DNA from 2 places in the Heliomicrobium gestii genome. Region 2 is predicted to be linked to the other one. Evidence: riboswitches for the same ligand, from Rfam matches in the RefSeq annotation. Region 2 holds a riboswitch; the other holds the start of a gene.
The links. Region 2 has a riboswitch for S-adenosylmethionine ahead of GTO89_RS10125 (methionine ABC transporter ATP-binding protein). Riboswitches for the same ligand answer to the same signal wherever they lie in the genome.

Region 1: linked by a shared signal. The riboswitch ahead of GTO89_RS05985 (trans-sulfuration enzyme family protein) and the one ahead of GTO89_RS10125 (methionine ABC transporter ATP-binding protein) in region 2 are both predicted to bind S-adenosylmethionine.

What each region holds. Positions count from the first base shown of each region.
Region 1 covers NZ_WXEX01000004.1:140,679-148,505, reverse strand. Annotated here, with positions in the region: gene GTO89_RS06005 (methyl-accepting chemotaxis protein) at 1-676, shown strand, start outside; gene GTO89_RS06000 (hypothetical protein) at 795-980, shown strand; gene GTO89_RS05995 (undecaprenyl-diphosphate phosphatase) at 1,100-1,909, opposite strand; gene cysK (cysteine synthase A) at 1,992-2,996, opposite strand; SAM riboswitch class I at 3,217-3,321, shown strand; gene GTO89_RS05985 (trans-sulfuration enzyme family protein) at 3,444-4,580, shown strand; gene cysK (cysteine synthase A) at 5,002-5,931, shown strand; gene GTO89_RS17150 (YezD family protein) at 6,043-6,441, shown strand; gene GTO89_RS05970 (homocysteine synthase) at 6,465-7,745, shown strand.
Region 2 covers NZ_WXEX01000007.1:183,457-191,283, forward strand. Annotated here, with positions in the region: gene GTO89_RS10100 (PrkA family serine protein kinase) at 1-202, opposite strand, end outside; gene GTO89_RS10105 (hypothetical protein) at 407-1,423, opposite strand; gene GTO89_RS10110 (hypothetical protein) at 1,992-2,150, opposite strand; gene GTO89_RS10115 (MetQ/NlpA family ABC transporter substrate-binding protein) at 2,350-3,216, opposite strand; gene GTO89_RS10120 (methionine ABC transporter permease) at 3,299-3,952, opposite strand; gene GTO89_RS10125 (methionine ABC transporter ATP-binding protein) at 3,945-4,973, opposite strand; SAM riboswitch class I at 5,066-5,171, opposite strand; gene GTO89_RS10130 (methyl-accepting chemotaxis protein) at 5,289-7,340, opposite strand; gene GTO89_RS10135 (double-cubane-cluster-containing anaerobic reductase) at 7,660-7,827, opposite strand, start outside.

The sequences.
Region 1 (7,827 bases), on a different contig from region 2:
GGAACGAGGCGCCGCGGTGGTTCAAGAAGCGGGCGAGGCCTTATATCGGATCCTTCAGGCTGTTCAGGAGACGGAAAAGGCGGTCGACGGCATCGTCACATTGACCAATGAGGAAGTGGCCAGTTCCGATCGCATCATCGGCCTGATCGATTCCATCGCCACCGTCGTTGAAGGGACGGCGGAACTGGCCGAATCGGTGGCGGCGGCGACGGAAGAGACATCATCCGGCATGGAGACGATCGCAGCAGCGACAGAAGAGGCGAGCGCTATGGCCATCGAACTGGCCGGCGCCGTGCAGAAGTTCAAGTTGCCCGATGCCGGCGCTCTGGGCGCGGCAGAACTCCTGGAAAAGGCAAAGTCCGACCATTTGCTCTGGAAGATCCGGATCCAGAACATGCTCAAAGGCTACGAACAGGTCAACCCGGAGGAAGTGACCTCTCATCACCACTGCCGCTTGGGCAAATGGTATTTTACCGATGACAACCCCTTCCGGAATGATCCTGACTTCGTTGCCTTGGACGGCCCTCATGCCCGCGTCCATGAGTTCGCCCTGAAAGCGGCCGACGCCTTCGGCGCCGGGGATCGTGAAGGGGCCCAGCGGATGCTCGCCGAACTGGAGAAAAACTCCGACGCCGTCCTCGAACGATTGAACCGGTTGATCGCAAAAACCACGTGATCAACACTTACAAGGAACACGAAGATTGGCGGCAGTCCGAGGAAAGTCGAACCGGCTGGTGATAGGAACGCCATGGAAGGTGATACTAACCTCGCAAGGAAAAGGAGGTTGGAGAGCCATGCCGCTGCGTCCAAAATCGCCAGCCGGAAAGACCGGGGAACCGGCAGCCGCCGTCGATGAAAAAAGCGGGTTGCAAAATTCGCAGGGGGACCCCGAGGCTGTTGATGAGATTCAGGAGTTTGACGGCATCAGCGGGCTCCAAGAGATCGACTCGATCCCGGAGATTTCTAAGGATTACAGCTAAAAGAAATTGTGATAGGACAGAAAAAAGGGCCGGCCGCTCAAACAAGCGACCCGCCCTTTTTCTTCTTTTATGTACCTTCTCTAGAGACGGATCAAGGCGATCAGGAAGAGGGTCGCCTGTTAGAGGATCACCACGACAAAATAGAGCAGGGCCGCGACAAAACGGTAATAGGCGAAAGGGGCCAGACCGATCCGGTTCAGCAGTTTCAAAAACCAAACGATGGCTGCCCAGGCGACGACGAAGGACACGACAAAGCCGATGGCGAAGAGCGGCAGATCGCCGACGCTCAGGTTTTGGTAGGATTTCAGCATGTCATAGCCGGTCGCTGCCACCATCATCGGCACAGCGACGATGAAGGAAAATTCGGCGGCGACGGCAGAGGTCATCCCTGACAGCATACCGCCGGCGATGGTGGCGCCGGAGCGGGAAAACCCGGGCCAGAGGGCGAGACATTGCATCAGGCCGACGAACAGCGCCTGGCGAAAGTTGATCCGGTCCAGGTCATCGACCCGGCGACGAGGCTCAATCCAGTTGGCCGCCAACAGCAGGATGCCGCCCGCAATGAGACCGATGACGACCGTCTTGTCGGAAAAGAGGTAGGTCTTGATCGGTTTGTGCAGCAGGAAACCGAGCACACAGGCTGGCGCCATCGCGATGGCCACATGCCAGATGTTGAATCCCCGGTCGTCAAAGCGGATTCCGTCAGCGAAGAGGTTCAGAATCAGGTTCAGGAAACGATCCCGGTAGAGGACAAGCACAGCCAGGATCGCGCCCAGCTGGATAAAGACCTCAAAGGTGGCCGCCTTATCTCCCTCAAAACCGAGGAGACTGCCGACAAGAATCATGTGCCCCGTCGATGACACGGGGAGGAATTCGGTAAGACCTTCCACAATACCGAGAATGACTGCTACAAGATACAGGTTTTCCATGGCAATTCCCCCAACTATTCATTCTTCTTTACATTAGGGGAGCCAGGCCCCAAAGTCAACGGAAAATGATTGTTTTACTTTCTTAAACTTCCGAAAACAGCGCCGTGCTCAGATAGCGCTCTCCCGTATCCGGCAGGAGCACGACGATGCGCTTGCCGCGGTTCTCCGGTCGCTTCGCCGCTTGGATCGCCGCGAAGGCGGCGGCGCCGGCGGAGATGCCCACGAGCAATCCTTCCTCCCGGGCCAAACGGCGGCTGGTGGCAATGGCGTCCGAATCGGACACAGGGAAGACCTCGTCGATCAGGCGGCTGTCGTAGACATCAGGGATGAAACCGGCGCCGATGCCTTGAATCCCATGGGGTCCCGGTTTGCCGCCCGACAAGACGGCCGAGGTCGCCGGTTCAACGGCGATGACATGGAGGTTGGGGTTCCGCTGTTTCAGCCCTTTGGCCGTACCGGTGATGGTGCCGCCGCTGCCGACGCCGGCGATGAAGATATCCACCCGTCCATTCGTGTCCTGCCAGATCTCCGCAGCGGTCGTAACCTCGTGTGTGGCCGGGTTGGCCGGGTTGGCGAACTGTTGGGGCATGAACGCGCCGGGGGTATTCTTGACAATCTGTTCCGCCCTTTCGACGGCGCCGCGCATCCCCTCGGCGCCTGGCGTCAACACCAGCTCAGCGCCGAAGGCTTTTAGCAGGTTTCGCCGTTCAACGCTCATCGTCTCCGGCATGGTCAGGATCAATCGATACCCGCGGACGGCGGCGACCATGGCCAGGGCGACGCCGGTGTTGCCGCTTGTCGGTTCCACAATGACCGCTCCCGGTTTCAGCAAGCCCCGTTTTTCGGCGTCCTGAATCATGCTGAGGCCGATGCGATCCTTTACACTGCCGCCGGGGTTGAAGGTTTCCAGCTTAGCGACGATCTCTGCCGCATCGCCGCTATCGCTACCGGCAGGGGATTTTGCCCGTCCCGCTTTCGCGTTGCCATGGGCGGTCTCTCCAGCATGCGATGAAGCCACGATCCGGCGCAGTCGAACCATCGGGGTATTTCCGATCAAGGCGGACACGTCCTGGGCGATTTTTTCCATGGAAAACCACGCTCCTCACAAAAACCTACTATATTAGTCGGATTATCTTATATTTGCTAGACTCCATGATAGAAGGGGTGGCGGATCCTGTCAAGGAAAGGAAGGTTTTTCGCAAAAAAAGTATTTGTTCAATTGGCGAAAAAAACGCTTGACGATCACCGTCCATTCCGAGTAATGTATAGTCAATCCGGTTCGCGCCGGGAACAATTGAATCAAGACGCTCTTATCAAGAGTTGGTGGAGGGACTGGCCCGATGAAGCCCGGCAACCAGCAGGCATACCTGCATGGTGCCAATTCCTGCAGGGGAAACCCTGAAAGATAAGACTTGCCCTGTGGCTGTTGACGGTCTTCTCTTTCAGAGGAGACCGTTTCTTGTTTTGACGGTCAGAAACCAAAACAGACAGAAGGCACAGAGGAAATCATGATGAAATGGGAGGAGTTTTGCAGATGCGCATCGACACGTTATTGGCCCAAGGGGGCAACGGCAAAGACACCGGCACAGGCGCCGTCAGTTTTCCCATTTACCAAACGGCCACCTTTCAGCATCCCGCCCTGGGAGAAAGCACTGGCTTTGATTACAGCCGCTCGGGCAACCCGACGCGGCAGGTGCTGGAAGAACAGATCGCCCGGTTGGAGGGGGGACGGCGCGGGTTGGCTTTCGCTTCCGGCTTGGCTGCGTTGACGGCTGTGCTGTCCCTCTTCCGGCCTGGCGACCATCTGATCCTCTGTGAAGACCTCTATGGCGGGACCTACCGGCTGCTGGAGCAGGTATTTCGTCCCTGGGGCGTCGAGGCGGACTTTGTCGACACGAGCGATCTCGAGCAAGTGAACGCCGCAGTCAGAGACTGTACGAAGGCCATCCTGATCGAAACGCCGACCAATCCGACGATGAAGATCACAGACCTGCAGGCCATCCGGCGGATCTGTGATTGCCATGACCTCCTGCTGATCGTCGACAACACCTTCATGAGCCCTTACCTGCAGCGACCCATCGAGTTGGGCGCCCATATTGTCGTTCACAGCGGCACCAAGTACCTGGGCGGTCACAACGACGTGGTGGCCGGTCTGGTCGTCGCTGCCGACGAGGACCTCGGCGAGCGGCTCGCATTCTATCAAAACGCTGCCGGCGCCATCCTCGGCCCCTTCGATTCATGGCTGCTCCTGCGGGGGATGAAGACGCTGGGCCTGCGCCTTGACCGCGCCCAGGAAAACGCCAGCGCCATCGCCTGTTGGCTGGAACAACACCCCGCCGTTGAACAGGTCTACTTTATCGGCCTTGACAACCACCCCGGCCGGGACATTCATTTTCAGCAGGCCGCCGGTCCAGGCGCCATGATCTCCTTTTCCCTCCATGACGCCGGCAACATTCCGCAGGTGCTTTCGCGAATTCGCCTGATCGCCTTTGCGGAAAGCCTCGGTGGCGTCGAATCGCTGCTTACCTTTCCCTCCCGTCAGACTCATGGCGACATCCCCGAAGAGATCCGCCGGCGCTGCGGCGTCACCGACCGCCTGTTGCGGCTGTCTGTTGGGATTGAAAACATCAGCGACCTGCTCAACGATCTGACACAGGCATTGGCGTCATAAGTCCGAAGGAAAAATACTTGCGGAACATAGAAAAAAACGGATTGACAGATATCCAACTAGGCTTTAATATCATAAATGTAAATCGAAAAACTCGGAATTAACCGACGCTGACCGGATAGACCGGAGGCCGAGGCGCTTCGATCAAAAGAGTGATCGAAACCCTTGGCCTCTTTTTGTCTAGATAAGGGGGAGTGGTATGGACTGTATCTCAATTTCCCGGTTCGCGAGAGCGAGGCAGTTCATGCCGGCCGGGCAGACCGACGAATGGGTTGATAGAGAAAAACCGATGAACGCGTAAGGGTATCTTTCTCTGTACTTCGCACATCGCAATAATCGCAATAAAAGTCGAACAGAAACGAAAGCAAGCAATGGGAACGAAGGAAAATAAGAATGTTTAAGAACGATAAGGAGGATGCTTTCCATGGCCAAAATCGCCAACAACATCACCGAACTGATCGGCAAAACCCCCTTGGTGCGGTTGAACCGCGTCGCTGAGGGGCTGGAAGGGGATGTCGTCGCCAAATTGGAGTATTTCAATCCCGGCGGCAGTGTGAAAGACCGCATCGGCTACGCCATGATCAAAGACGCCGAAGAAAAAGGGTTGCTTCATAAAGACTCCGTGATCATCGAACCGACCAGCGGCAACACCGGCATCGCCCTCTCCTTCGTGGCGGCCGCCCTCGGCTACCGGGTGATCCTGACCATGCCGGAGACCTTCAGCATTGAGCGCCGAAACCTGCTCAAGGCCTACGGCGCCGAACTGGTCCTTACCCCCGGCACGGAGGGGATGAAAGGCGCTGTGCGCCGGGCTGAAGAACTGGCTGCCCAGATCCCCAACGCCTTCATTCCACAGCAGTTCAACAACCCGGCGAACCCGAAAATTCACCGGGCGACGACGGCCGAAGAGATCTGGGCCGATACGGATGGAAAAGTGGATATCCTCGTCGGAGGCGTCGGCACCGGCGGCACCGTCACCGGTGTGGGCGAAGCGCTGAAGGCGCGCAAACCCGGTATCCAGGTCGTTGCCGTGGAGCCCTTTGACTCGCCTGTGCTCTCAGGCGGCCAACCGGGTCCGCATAAGATTCAGGGGATCGGACCGGGCTTTGTTCCCCAGGTTCTGAATCTGGAGGTTGCCGACGAAATCTTCAAGGTCCGCAATGAAGAGGCCTTTGAAACGAGCCGTCGCATCGCCCGCGAAGAGGGCATCCTGGTCGGGATCTCTTCGGGCGCGGCCGCCTATGCGGCGATTCAGATCGCCAAACGACCGGAAAACGCCGGCAAGCTCATCGTTGCCGTCTTGCCCGATACAGGGGAACGGTATCTGAGCACGCCCCTCTTCCAGGAAGGATAATCACGTCTAGAAAGACATTCCTATTGACAAGGAATTCCTGCCCGTCCTATACTCACCTTAAATCAAAGCAATGTAGTCGGATTAGTAAAGATTGGGGTGGGGGGTATAGGTGTGGTGAAACAAGGCGAACTGAGGAACGCCCAGGAATCGCCGGTGCTCCCGCAAGAGGTGCTGGCGCGGATTGAAAAGGAGATTCGCGCCATGACCTTCGGTACGGTGACCCTGGTGCTTCAAGACGCCCACATCATCCAGATGAACAAACTGGAGAAGATACGCTTTGACGCTGACGAAGGGAGCAAGGGAGCGAAACCAGAAACGACGGAAGTAAAATTCGCGCCGGCGCAGGGACAGACGTCATCGTCTTTTCGCCGGCGCATCATCGAAGCCGTCGGCGGACTCCGCTACGGCGAGGTGGTCATCGTCATCCAGAAAGGCCGGATCGTTCAGATTGAACGGACGGAGAAACGCCGCTTCCCGCTCCTCGAAGGGCTGTACGGCGACGGAATCTAAAAAAACATAGGAGGTATCTCCCCATGAGCGCTGAAAAAGGATTTGCCACGAACGCCCTCCACGCCGGTCAGACCGTCGATCCCACCACCGGATCCCGAGCCGTCCCCATCTACCAGACCACATCCTATGTCTTCAAGAACACCGAACATGCGGCCAATCTCTTTGGCCTGAAAGAGTTCGGCAACATCTATACGCGCATCATGAACCCCACCACCGACGTGTTGGAACAGCGCGTCGCCGCCCTGGAAGGGGGCGTCGCCGCCCTCGCCGTAGCGTCGGGGCAGGCCGCCATCTCCCTGTCCTTGCTGAACATCGCCCATGCCGGCGATGAAATCGTCGCCGCCAACAGCCTTTATGGCGGAACATACAGTCTCTTGGCCTACACCTTCCCCAAGCTGGGCGTCAAGGTCCGCTTTGTCGACCCGAAAGATCCGGAGAACTTCCGCAAGGCGATCACACCGAAGACGAAAGCGGTCTACGCTGAATCAGTGGGCAATCCCAAGCTGGACACCCTCGATGTTGAAGCCGTTGCCGCCATCGCCCATGAGGCCGGTCTGCCGCTTGTCGTCGACAACACCCTGCCCTCGCCCTACCTGGTGCAGCCGATCAAACACGGCGCCGACATTGTCGTCCATTCCCTGACCAAGTTCATCGGCGGTCACGGAACCTCTATCGGCGGGATCATCGTCGACTCGGGCCGCTTCAACTGGGCGAACGGCAATTTCCCCGAATTCACCGAACCCGATCCCAGCTACCATGGGTTGAAATACGCAGAGACCTTTGGCGCGGTGGCCTATATCATCAAGGCCCGTGTCCAGCTCCTGCGCGATCTTGGCGCGGCGCTGAGCCCCTTCAACGCCTTCCAAATCCTGCAAGGCGCCGAGACGCTGCCGGTCCGGATGGAGCGGCACAGCCAGAACGCGCTGGAAGTGGCTCGTTTCCTGCAAAATCATCCGAAAGTCACCTGGGTCAACTACCCCGGGTTGGATGACCACAGTTCCCATGACATCGCCCAAAAATATCACCGCGAAGGCCTCTACGGCGCCATCCTCGGCTTTGGCATCGCCGGAGGCCGGGAAGCTGGCCGGGCCTTCATCGACAAACTGCAACTGCTCTCCCACCTGGCCAATGTGGGCGACGCCAAATCGCTGGCCATCCATCCGGCCACGACCACCCATTCCCAGCTGACGCCGGAAGAGCAGCAGCAGAGCGGTGTCACCGACGATTTCATCCGCCTTTCCATCGGCCTGGAAGATATCGGCGATATCATCGCCGACATTGAACAAGCGCTGGCTGGGGTATAAGCGATAGGGACGAGTGAATTTCGAGCGCCGGCGTTGCCGGAGGCATCGCCGATGAGCGGTAAAGGGACATAGCGGTTGATCA
Region 2 (7,827 bases):
CATGCGAAAAAAACTTATAGCGCTTGACGCCGTTGACCTCTTCCACTCCCTCCGAGACGATCATGTTGTAGATCCGGGAGTGGGCCAGTTGGGTGATGAAGGGTCGTTCTTTCACCAAATGGAGATATTCCCGGAAAGTCCCTTCCCAGGCTAGATCCCTCTCGCGCTGGCGGTAGTTTTCTAGTTTATTGAGAAACTCCAAATCGCTCCCCCCTGTTCTTATCCGAAGGCATGGCCAATTCTTTCCTGTATGCCGCGCCGTATGCCCCTCGACCGTTTCAGTAGCGTAGTTGCTGGATGGTTACTTCTACCTTATGCGGGGAGGGGTGGATCAAACACAGGGGTTGTCCGAAAACGAAAATCGAATCAGCAGCAGGTGGGAGAACCTATTGCGCTGGTTTTACGCTCACGGGCATTTGACTAAAATATTCCCGCTAAACTCAACATCGTCAGGCGGTAGTACATGTCCTCTTTGAATCGCATCTGAATCACGATCGGTAATTGCCAAGTCTGGTTCTGCAATAGCAAAGAAGTTCATCACATGACTGCCCTTTTGCAAACCTGTTATATCGATATCAAAAGGTATTTCTATGATCGACCGGCCTTGAGGGGATAATAACAAACCATTTTTCTTTTTATAGAAGGAGGCTGGCTGGTTATCAATCGTCATAATTATCAAGTATTTTTTGTAATGCAAATCGCTTGGTTGTAAATAATACAAACGTCCTGATATCTGATCTCCTTCTGCTTCAAAATCATACACAGTGGTGTAGAAAAATTGTTCTTTTTTCCTGTCCTTTTTGATTTCCTCTAAATTCTTTCCGTCAGGGTGAAAGGTAAACCCTCCGAAGTCCTTTGGATTCTCAACTGTCTTTATGTCATCGCCTTGTAACGCATAATTATTTACTATGTTTTCTGGCAGCTTAAAATTATCCGGTTCCTCATCTTTATCTTTAATCCAAATACGATTGCCCATATGGAGGGAGCTATAAAAACGATCATTCTCTGGACAAGTGATCGCTATCAACTGCAACCAATGGAGGTCATGTGTTAGTGCCTGTTCATTTATTTTCAGCGGCAGCTTTATTGTCTCATTGGGAGGTAAATCTACCTGGTGGTAATATTTCTTTGACTGATTATCAAGGTCAAAACTGATTTGCTTCCCATCTAACACAGCGATTACATTTAAAGATAGATTGGATTCTCCTCTATTAGAAAGCTGTATATAAGTTAAAAACTTACCCCCCTGTGATTTCTGGATTAGATTCACCGTATCAAACGATTGCTCTTGACTAACAGAAATAGCGAGACCGCCCTTAGTCACTGTTTTTGCAGGCATTATCTGTTCAGAAGCGCATCCACTTACAAAGCACAATACGACCATAAGACAATAAACAGATATCACTTTTTTAAATTTAGTCATGCATACACCCCTCGCTAAATCGTATCAAGCGGGTGAACCGTCGTTTGCTTTCACCCTTGAATGTATCCTGAATCCGTTTTCACTCGCAAAGGAAACTGTCGGAAACTAACGAAAATACCCTGTATAATAAAGCTATGTGGAGATCACCGCGCAGCCCCTGGTTCGATACGTGTAAGGGGTTGTATGCTGCTTTTACATGACAGGATTTGCTAATGGCAGCTGAAAATAGAGATTAACCCATCAAAGCTCCATTGGTGGGTATGCGCCGTTTCTCTATTTGATTTTCTTTGTTTATTTTACAATGTAATAAACTTGATTTAAACATATATTCTGGGATTAATTTAAATTTTTTCAGGTCGATTTGCGATAGATTTCGCATTTCTTTCGTTAGAACCAAGTAGCACCAAAGGCAACCTGAAACCGTAAAGTGATAAGACGCCCTTTGTAGGATGACGACTCTATGGGCGAGCCCATCCTACTCAATTGGCACGGATCTTAGCAGGACAATGCAAAAAAACCTGAGGCCACTCATGTTTTCAATGAAGTGAACCTCAGGTTTTTGCGTTTCTTAGATCCGGCCCTTCCGCGCTTTAACGTTGCGGATGATGGCCTTTTCGGAGCGGTCTGAGAACTCCGTCGCCGCTACGGCGGTGATATTCTCCGGATCCTGGGCGGCCACATGGCGCACCGTCTGGGTTGAGTCGGGAACGGATTTTTCCGGGGTCATTGGGCACTCCCTCCTCCTGCTTCAATCGACGTTCTGTTTCACGGCAACGAGCCTAGTATGTCCAGGAAAGGGCTTCGCGCGAAAAGACAGCCCGAATCACAGAGGAGATGAATCGCAGATCGCAGCCAGTGGAGCGTGCGGCCTTTCCTTGAAAGAGAAGGCGCTCATTCGAAAATCCGCAGCAGCGGGAACGTCTCCCTTAAAAGGCCGGGACGACGGCTCCTTTGTACTTCTCATCGATGAATTTCTTCACCTCGGCGCTGGTGAGCGCCTTGACCAGCTTCTGGATGGCTTCGTTGTTCTCGTTGCCGTTTTTGACGACGACGATGTTCACGTAGGGGGAGTCCTTGCCTTCCATCGTAAGGGCGTCTTTCAAGGGATTGAGACCGGCGCCAAGGGCAAAGTTGGTGTTGATGACGGCGATATCGGCGTCATCGAGAACCTTGGGCAGCATGGCCGCTTCCAATTCGGTGATTTTCAGGCCTTTGGGATTCTCTTTGATGTCTTTCGTCGTCGCCTTCACGCCAGCGTTGGGATCGAGTTTGATCAGGCCGGCCGACTGGAGGAGCAACAGGGCGCGACCGCCATTGGTCGGATCGTTGGGAATGGCCACTTTGGCCTTTTCTTTCAGGTCGGCAAGGGACTTCACCTTCTGGGAGTAAACGCCCATGGGCGCCACGTCGACGCCAGCGACCGACTTCAGGTCGAGCTTATGTTCGGCGGCGAAGGTATCCAGGTAGGGCTTATGCTGAAAAAAGTTGGCGTCCAGTTCGCCGTCGGCGAGGGCCAGGTTGGGCTGCACATAGTCGTTGAACTCGACGATCTTCAGTTCGATGCCATCCTTGGCCAGGAGGTCCTTGGCGATCTTGGCGATCTCGGCATGGGGCACCGGGGAGACGCCGAAGCGGATCGTTTTCGTCTGGGTCGTTTGGGCCGCCTGCTGTCCACCGTTGCCAGCGGTCGTATCCTTGGCGCTGCACCCGACTGCGCCGAGGGCGGCTACGGAAAGCACCAGGAGGCCGCCCAGGAGAGGGGTGATTTTTTTCTGAAGCAATTGATTGAACATGTTCTGTCGACTCCTTCGCGTTTTTCGTTGTTGTTTTTGTAGTTTTTGTTGTTTTCGCTAAGCCCACGATTTATATCAAGCGCTACACCAGCCCGCGACGTTTGCGGATCCGCGCGGTGAGCCAGTCGCCAAGGCTCTGAAAGACCTGCACCATGGCGACGAGGACCACGACGGTCACCCAGGTCACATCACTGTTGTTGCGCATGTAGCCTTCTCGGATCGCCAGATCGCCCAAACCACCTCCTCCCACTGCCCCGGCCATCGCCGAGTAACCGATCAGGGTGACAAAGGTGATGATGACCCCGAGCAGTAGGCCAGGCAACGCTTCTGGCAGCAGCACTTTTTGAATGATCTGTCTCGGCGTCGCTCCCATGGCGCGAGCCGCCTCGATGATGCCCTTGTCGATCTCCTTGAGAGAGGCTTCGATGACACGGGCCACAAAGGGGACAGCGGCGACGGTGAGAGGGACGATGGCGGCCTGGGTGCCGATGCGGCTGCCCACGAGCAGTTTGGTCAGGGGCAGGATGGCCACCAGCAGGATGATGAAAGGAATAGACCGGAAGATGTTGACGGTGATGGCCAGGACCGTGTTGACCCAGCGATTGGGCAGCACGCCCGACCTTTCCGTCACGACCAGAAGGATGCCCAAGGGGATGCCCAGGAGGGTGGAAAGGCCTGTCGCGGCGATGACCATGTAGAAGGTCTCCCAGGTCGCCTGCAGGTACGTCTCAGTCACGGTCGATCACCTCCACCTTCACATCGCGGGAGCAGATATAGGCCAGCGCTTCTTCCACCTTGACCGCCTCGCCCGTCAACTCCAGCAACAGCGTGCCGAAGGGCGTCTCGCGAACCGTGTCAATGTTCCCGAAGAGGATGTTCGCGTCGACGCCAAAGCGGCGGATGACCGAGGCGATGAGGGGTTCTTCTGTTGCGCCGCCGACAAAGGTGATCCGGATGAGGCGGCCGCCGCTGCTGCGGTGAAAAGCGCCGGCATCGAGAAGATGGCGCAGCTTGTCCCCTTCCAGGGCGCCCCGGACAAATTCCTTGACGACGGGCGAACGGGGGTTGGTGAAGACCTCGCGCACCGGACCGGCCTCGATGATCCTGCCGCCCTCAATGAAGGCCACCTCGTCGCAGATCTCTTGAATGACCTGCATCTCATGGGTGATCAGGACGACGGTGAGGTTGAAGCGGCCGTTGATATCGGCGATGAGACGCAGGATGGACTGAGTCGTCTGGGGGTCGAGGGCCGAGGTCGCCTCGTCACAGAGCAGGATCTTCGGTTGGTTGGCCAGCGCCCGGGCGATGCCGACGCGCTGTTTCTGGCCGCCGCTCAGGTGGGCCACATAAGTGTCTTCCTTGTCTTCCAGTCCGACCAGGGGCAGCAGTTCCTTCACCCGCGCCTGGATCTGCTCTCTCGGCATGCCGGCAATCTCCAGAGGAAAGGCGATGTTCTCCCCGACGGTGCGGGAGGTGAGGAGGTTGAAGTGCTGAAAGATCATGCCGATTTGTTGGCGGAGCGCCCGCAGGCGGGCTTCATCAAAATGGGTGATGTCCTCGCCGTCGATGACGACGCGGCCCTCACTCGGCCGTTCCAGCATGTTGATCGTGCGGATCAGGGTGCTTTTCCCGGCCCCGCTCGGACCGATGATGCCGTAGATCTTTCCCTCAGGGATGGTGAGGTTGATCCCGTCGAGAGCCGTGAAGGGGCCGCCAGCGGTGGGGAAAACTTTTTTCAGGTCGCTGATTTCAATCATGGCTGTCTCCTCGTCTTCGTGATGGGCAAGTCAGATGAAACATAAAAAAACCTCTTCGATAAGAAGAGGTTTTCGCACAGGCCTATTCCCCCTTCTTATCTCCCGGAATGTCTCCCATCCCGCAGGAATTGGCACCGTGTTATTCAACCGGTTGCCGGGCGTCATCGGGCCAGTCCCTCAGCCATCTCTTGATAAGAAGTCATTATTTCGTTGTTACGCCTTGAGTATAACAAGCACAATGTGTGCCTGTCAACGGTTTTTTATCGTGTTCCCCCCCAGTCCATGGGGATTCGATCAGGCCACCGATCGAATCGGTTAGACGTCGACTCGAAACTGTTTCGCTTTTTCTTGCAGCGATTGTGACGACTGTCCGAGACGATCACAGCGTTCCGCCATCTCCTCTGCCGCAGCCGCTTGCTCCTCTGTGGAACCGGCCAGTTGTTGGGAGAGGGTTGAAAATTCGCTCGCAATCCCCTCGATCACGCCAATCGAGGTATTCATCGCATCGACGGAGCGCGAGATCATCTCAGTGGCGTCCTGCATCTGGCGAACGCTGTTCTCTGTGCGCCGCGTCGAACCCATGACCTGCTCCAATGCTTCCGCCCCGTAACGGATCAATCCCACCTGTTCCCCGATGGCGGTCACATTGGCGTTCATCATCCCCACCATTCCAGCCATCTCTTGCTGCACCTGGGAAACGAGACTCGTGATTTGGGAGGCCGCCTTGGCCGATTCCTCGGCGAGCTTTCGCACCTCATCAGCGACGATATGAAACCCTCGCCCGTGCTCACCTGCCCTCGCCGCCTCGATGGCCGCATTCAGGGCCAGCAGGTTGGTCTGTTCGGCAATCCCCGTAATCGATGTGATATTCTGGCCGATCTCTTCGGAAAGCCCGTGAAGCCGTCGAATAGCCGACGTGCTGGCATCGACAGATTGGCTGATCCGCTGGAGGTGTTGGGACGCCTCTTGGATCCGGTCATAACACTGCGTCGCCGCTACCGTCGACTCGTGAGCATCCTGCACCAAAAGACGTGATGCTGCCGTCCCCTCTGAGACATGGCCTTCGCTGGTTTTCACATGATCACGAAAACGGGTGATCTCTGTCGCTTGCTTCCCTGCGCCATCGGCCAGTTCACCGACCGCTTCCGCCAGTTGGGTGGCCGCTCTATCCACCAGGTTTGCTGATTCGGTCAGGTGTTGGGCCGATTCGTCGAGTTCTTTCGACTCTGTTAGCACCTGACTGACAATGCTGCGTAAATTGGCCGTCATTGTCGCAAATGCATGGGCCAACTGACCGAATTCGTCGTCTGATAGCGCCTCACTTTTCGTCATTGACAAATCGCCCTGGGCCACCTGCTCCGCCTGATCACGGAGAAGCCGCAGGGGCCGGGCCACGCGGCGCTCGATGAGCCGATTCATCAGGAGCGCAAACAAGGCCACCGCCAACAGAAAAATCGACAAGCTCGTCCAAAGCAACCGCTGCGCCGGCGCCGCCACCTCCGCCACCGGAATGGCAGCGACCAGCTTCATCCCCGTTTCGCCAATCGGCGCATAGACGGCATACTGGGCCATACCGTTCATGGTGACATGGGCCAGTCCGGCTTCCTTCGCTTCCACCACCTGTTTTCCGAATTGTTGGAGCTCTGTATCCCTTTCATCGACGATTTTTTCATTGAGATTCTTCTGTTCATCGGGATGAGCGAGATAAAAACCCTGCCGAGTCACCACAAAGGCGCGGCCTGCTTGACCGATCCGGATTTTACCTACTGCCTCGTGCAGTTCCTTCAAGCCGATGTCTACGGTGGAAACACCGATCTTCCTGGCGCCCCTATGGATAGGGTGACTGACGGTGAGCATGGGGATCTTGGTGACAATATCGACATAGGGCTCGCTCCAGACGGCTCCACCGGGGCTGTTGATGCCATTCTTATACCAGTCATACTGAAAATAATCATACTCGGGGGTGCTGTACTCCCAGGTTTGTTTGAACTCGGCGCCATCCTTATAGATGTACGGACCAAAATACTTGCCCTTCTCGGGGTAAACGCCCGGTTCGAGCCAGAAACCGGCGCCCACGCTCAGCGGCAGGCTGGTCAGGTGGGCACGGGTCATTGTCAACAATTCTTCGCTATGTTGCGGACCGATGACACCCACGTCGTTGGCGATTGTCTGACTTATGGCGCCGGTGACCAAAAGCTGAGACTCCAACCGCGCCGCCTCCATCTCCGCCTGTAGCCGCAATCGCGAAAGCGTCGATTCGTCTACATTCGTTTTGGTGAACAGAAAGCCAACGACCGTTTGCACCGCAAAAATAACCACGGTCAGCAACAAGGTGAATCCCACCAACAACGACTTGATGCTTTTCATCGCAGCCCGCCCTTTCCTCAATCTTTTGCCCATCCACACTTCTCCGATGACGACGAAGTCCACCATCAGCCAACATGAACAGCCCCACTCACCCGTGGCAATAGACTCACACTATATATGTGAATGATATAATAAGTACGACAAACGGCAACGTTTTCCCTTTTTACCGTTCTTCCATTGTGGACGTATCGACATATCCGAGCAACCCCTGCCGATACTCCTCTTTAAAATTCCGTTTAACAAAGAAAAACCGCAATTCCTGTCGAAGCGGCTTCAGAAAGGAATTGCGGTTTGATGTTTCTATGGTTTGGAGATGATCTTACACCCCGCCGAGCATCTCCAGGTAGGCCTGCACCCGTGTGCGGATCTGCTGGCTGTCGCCCTCGGAGTAATCGGTCTCAATGTGCAGCACCGGCATCTCCCGCTGTTCCCGAATGTAGTCGCGGAGCAGGCGGGCTTCCACGTTGTAGGTATGGCAGCCCTGCCA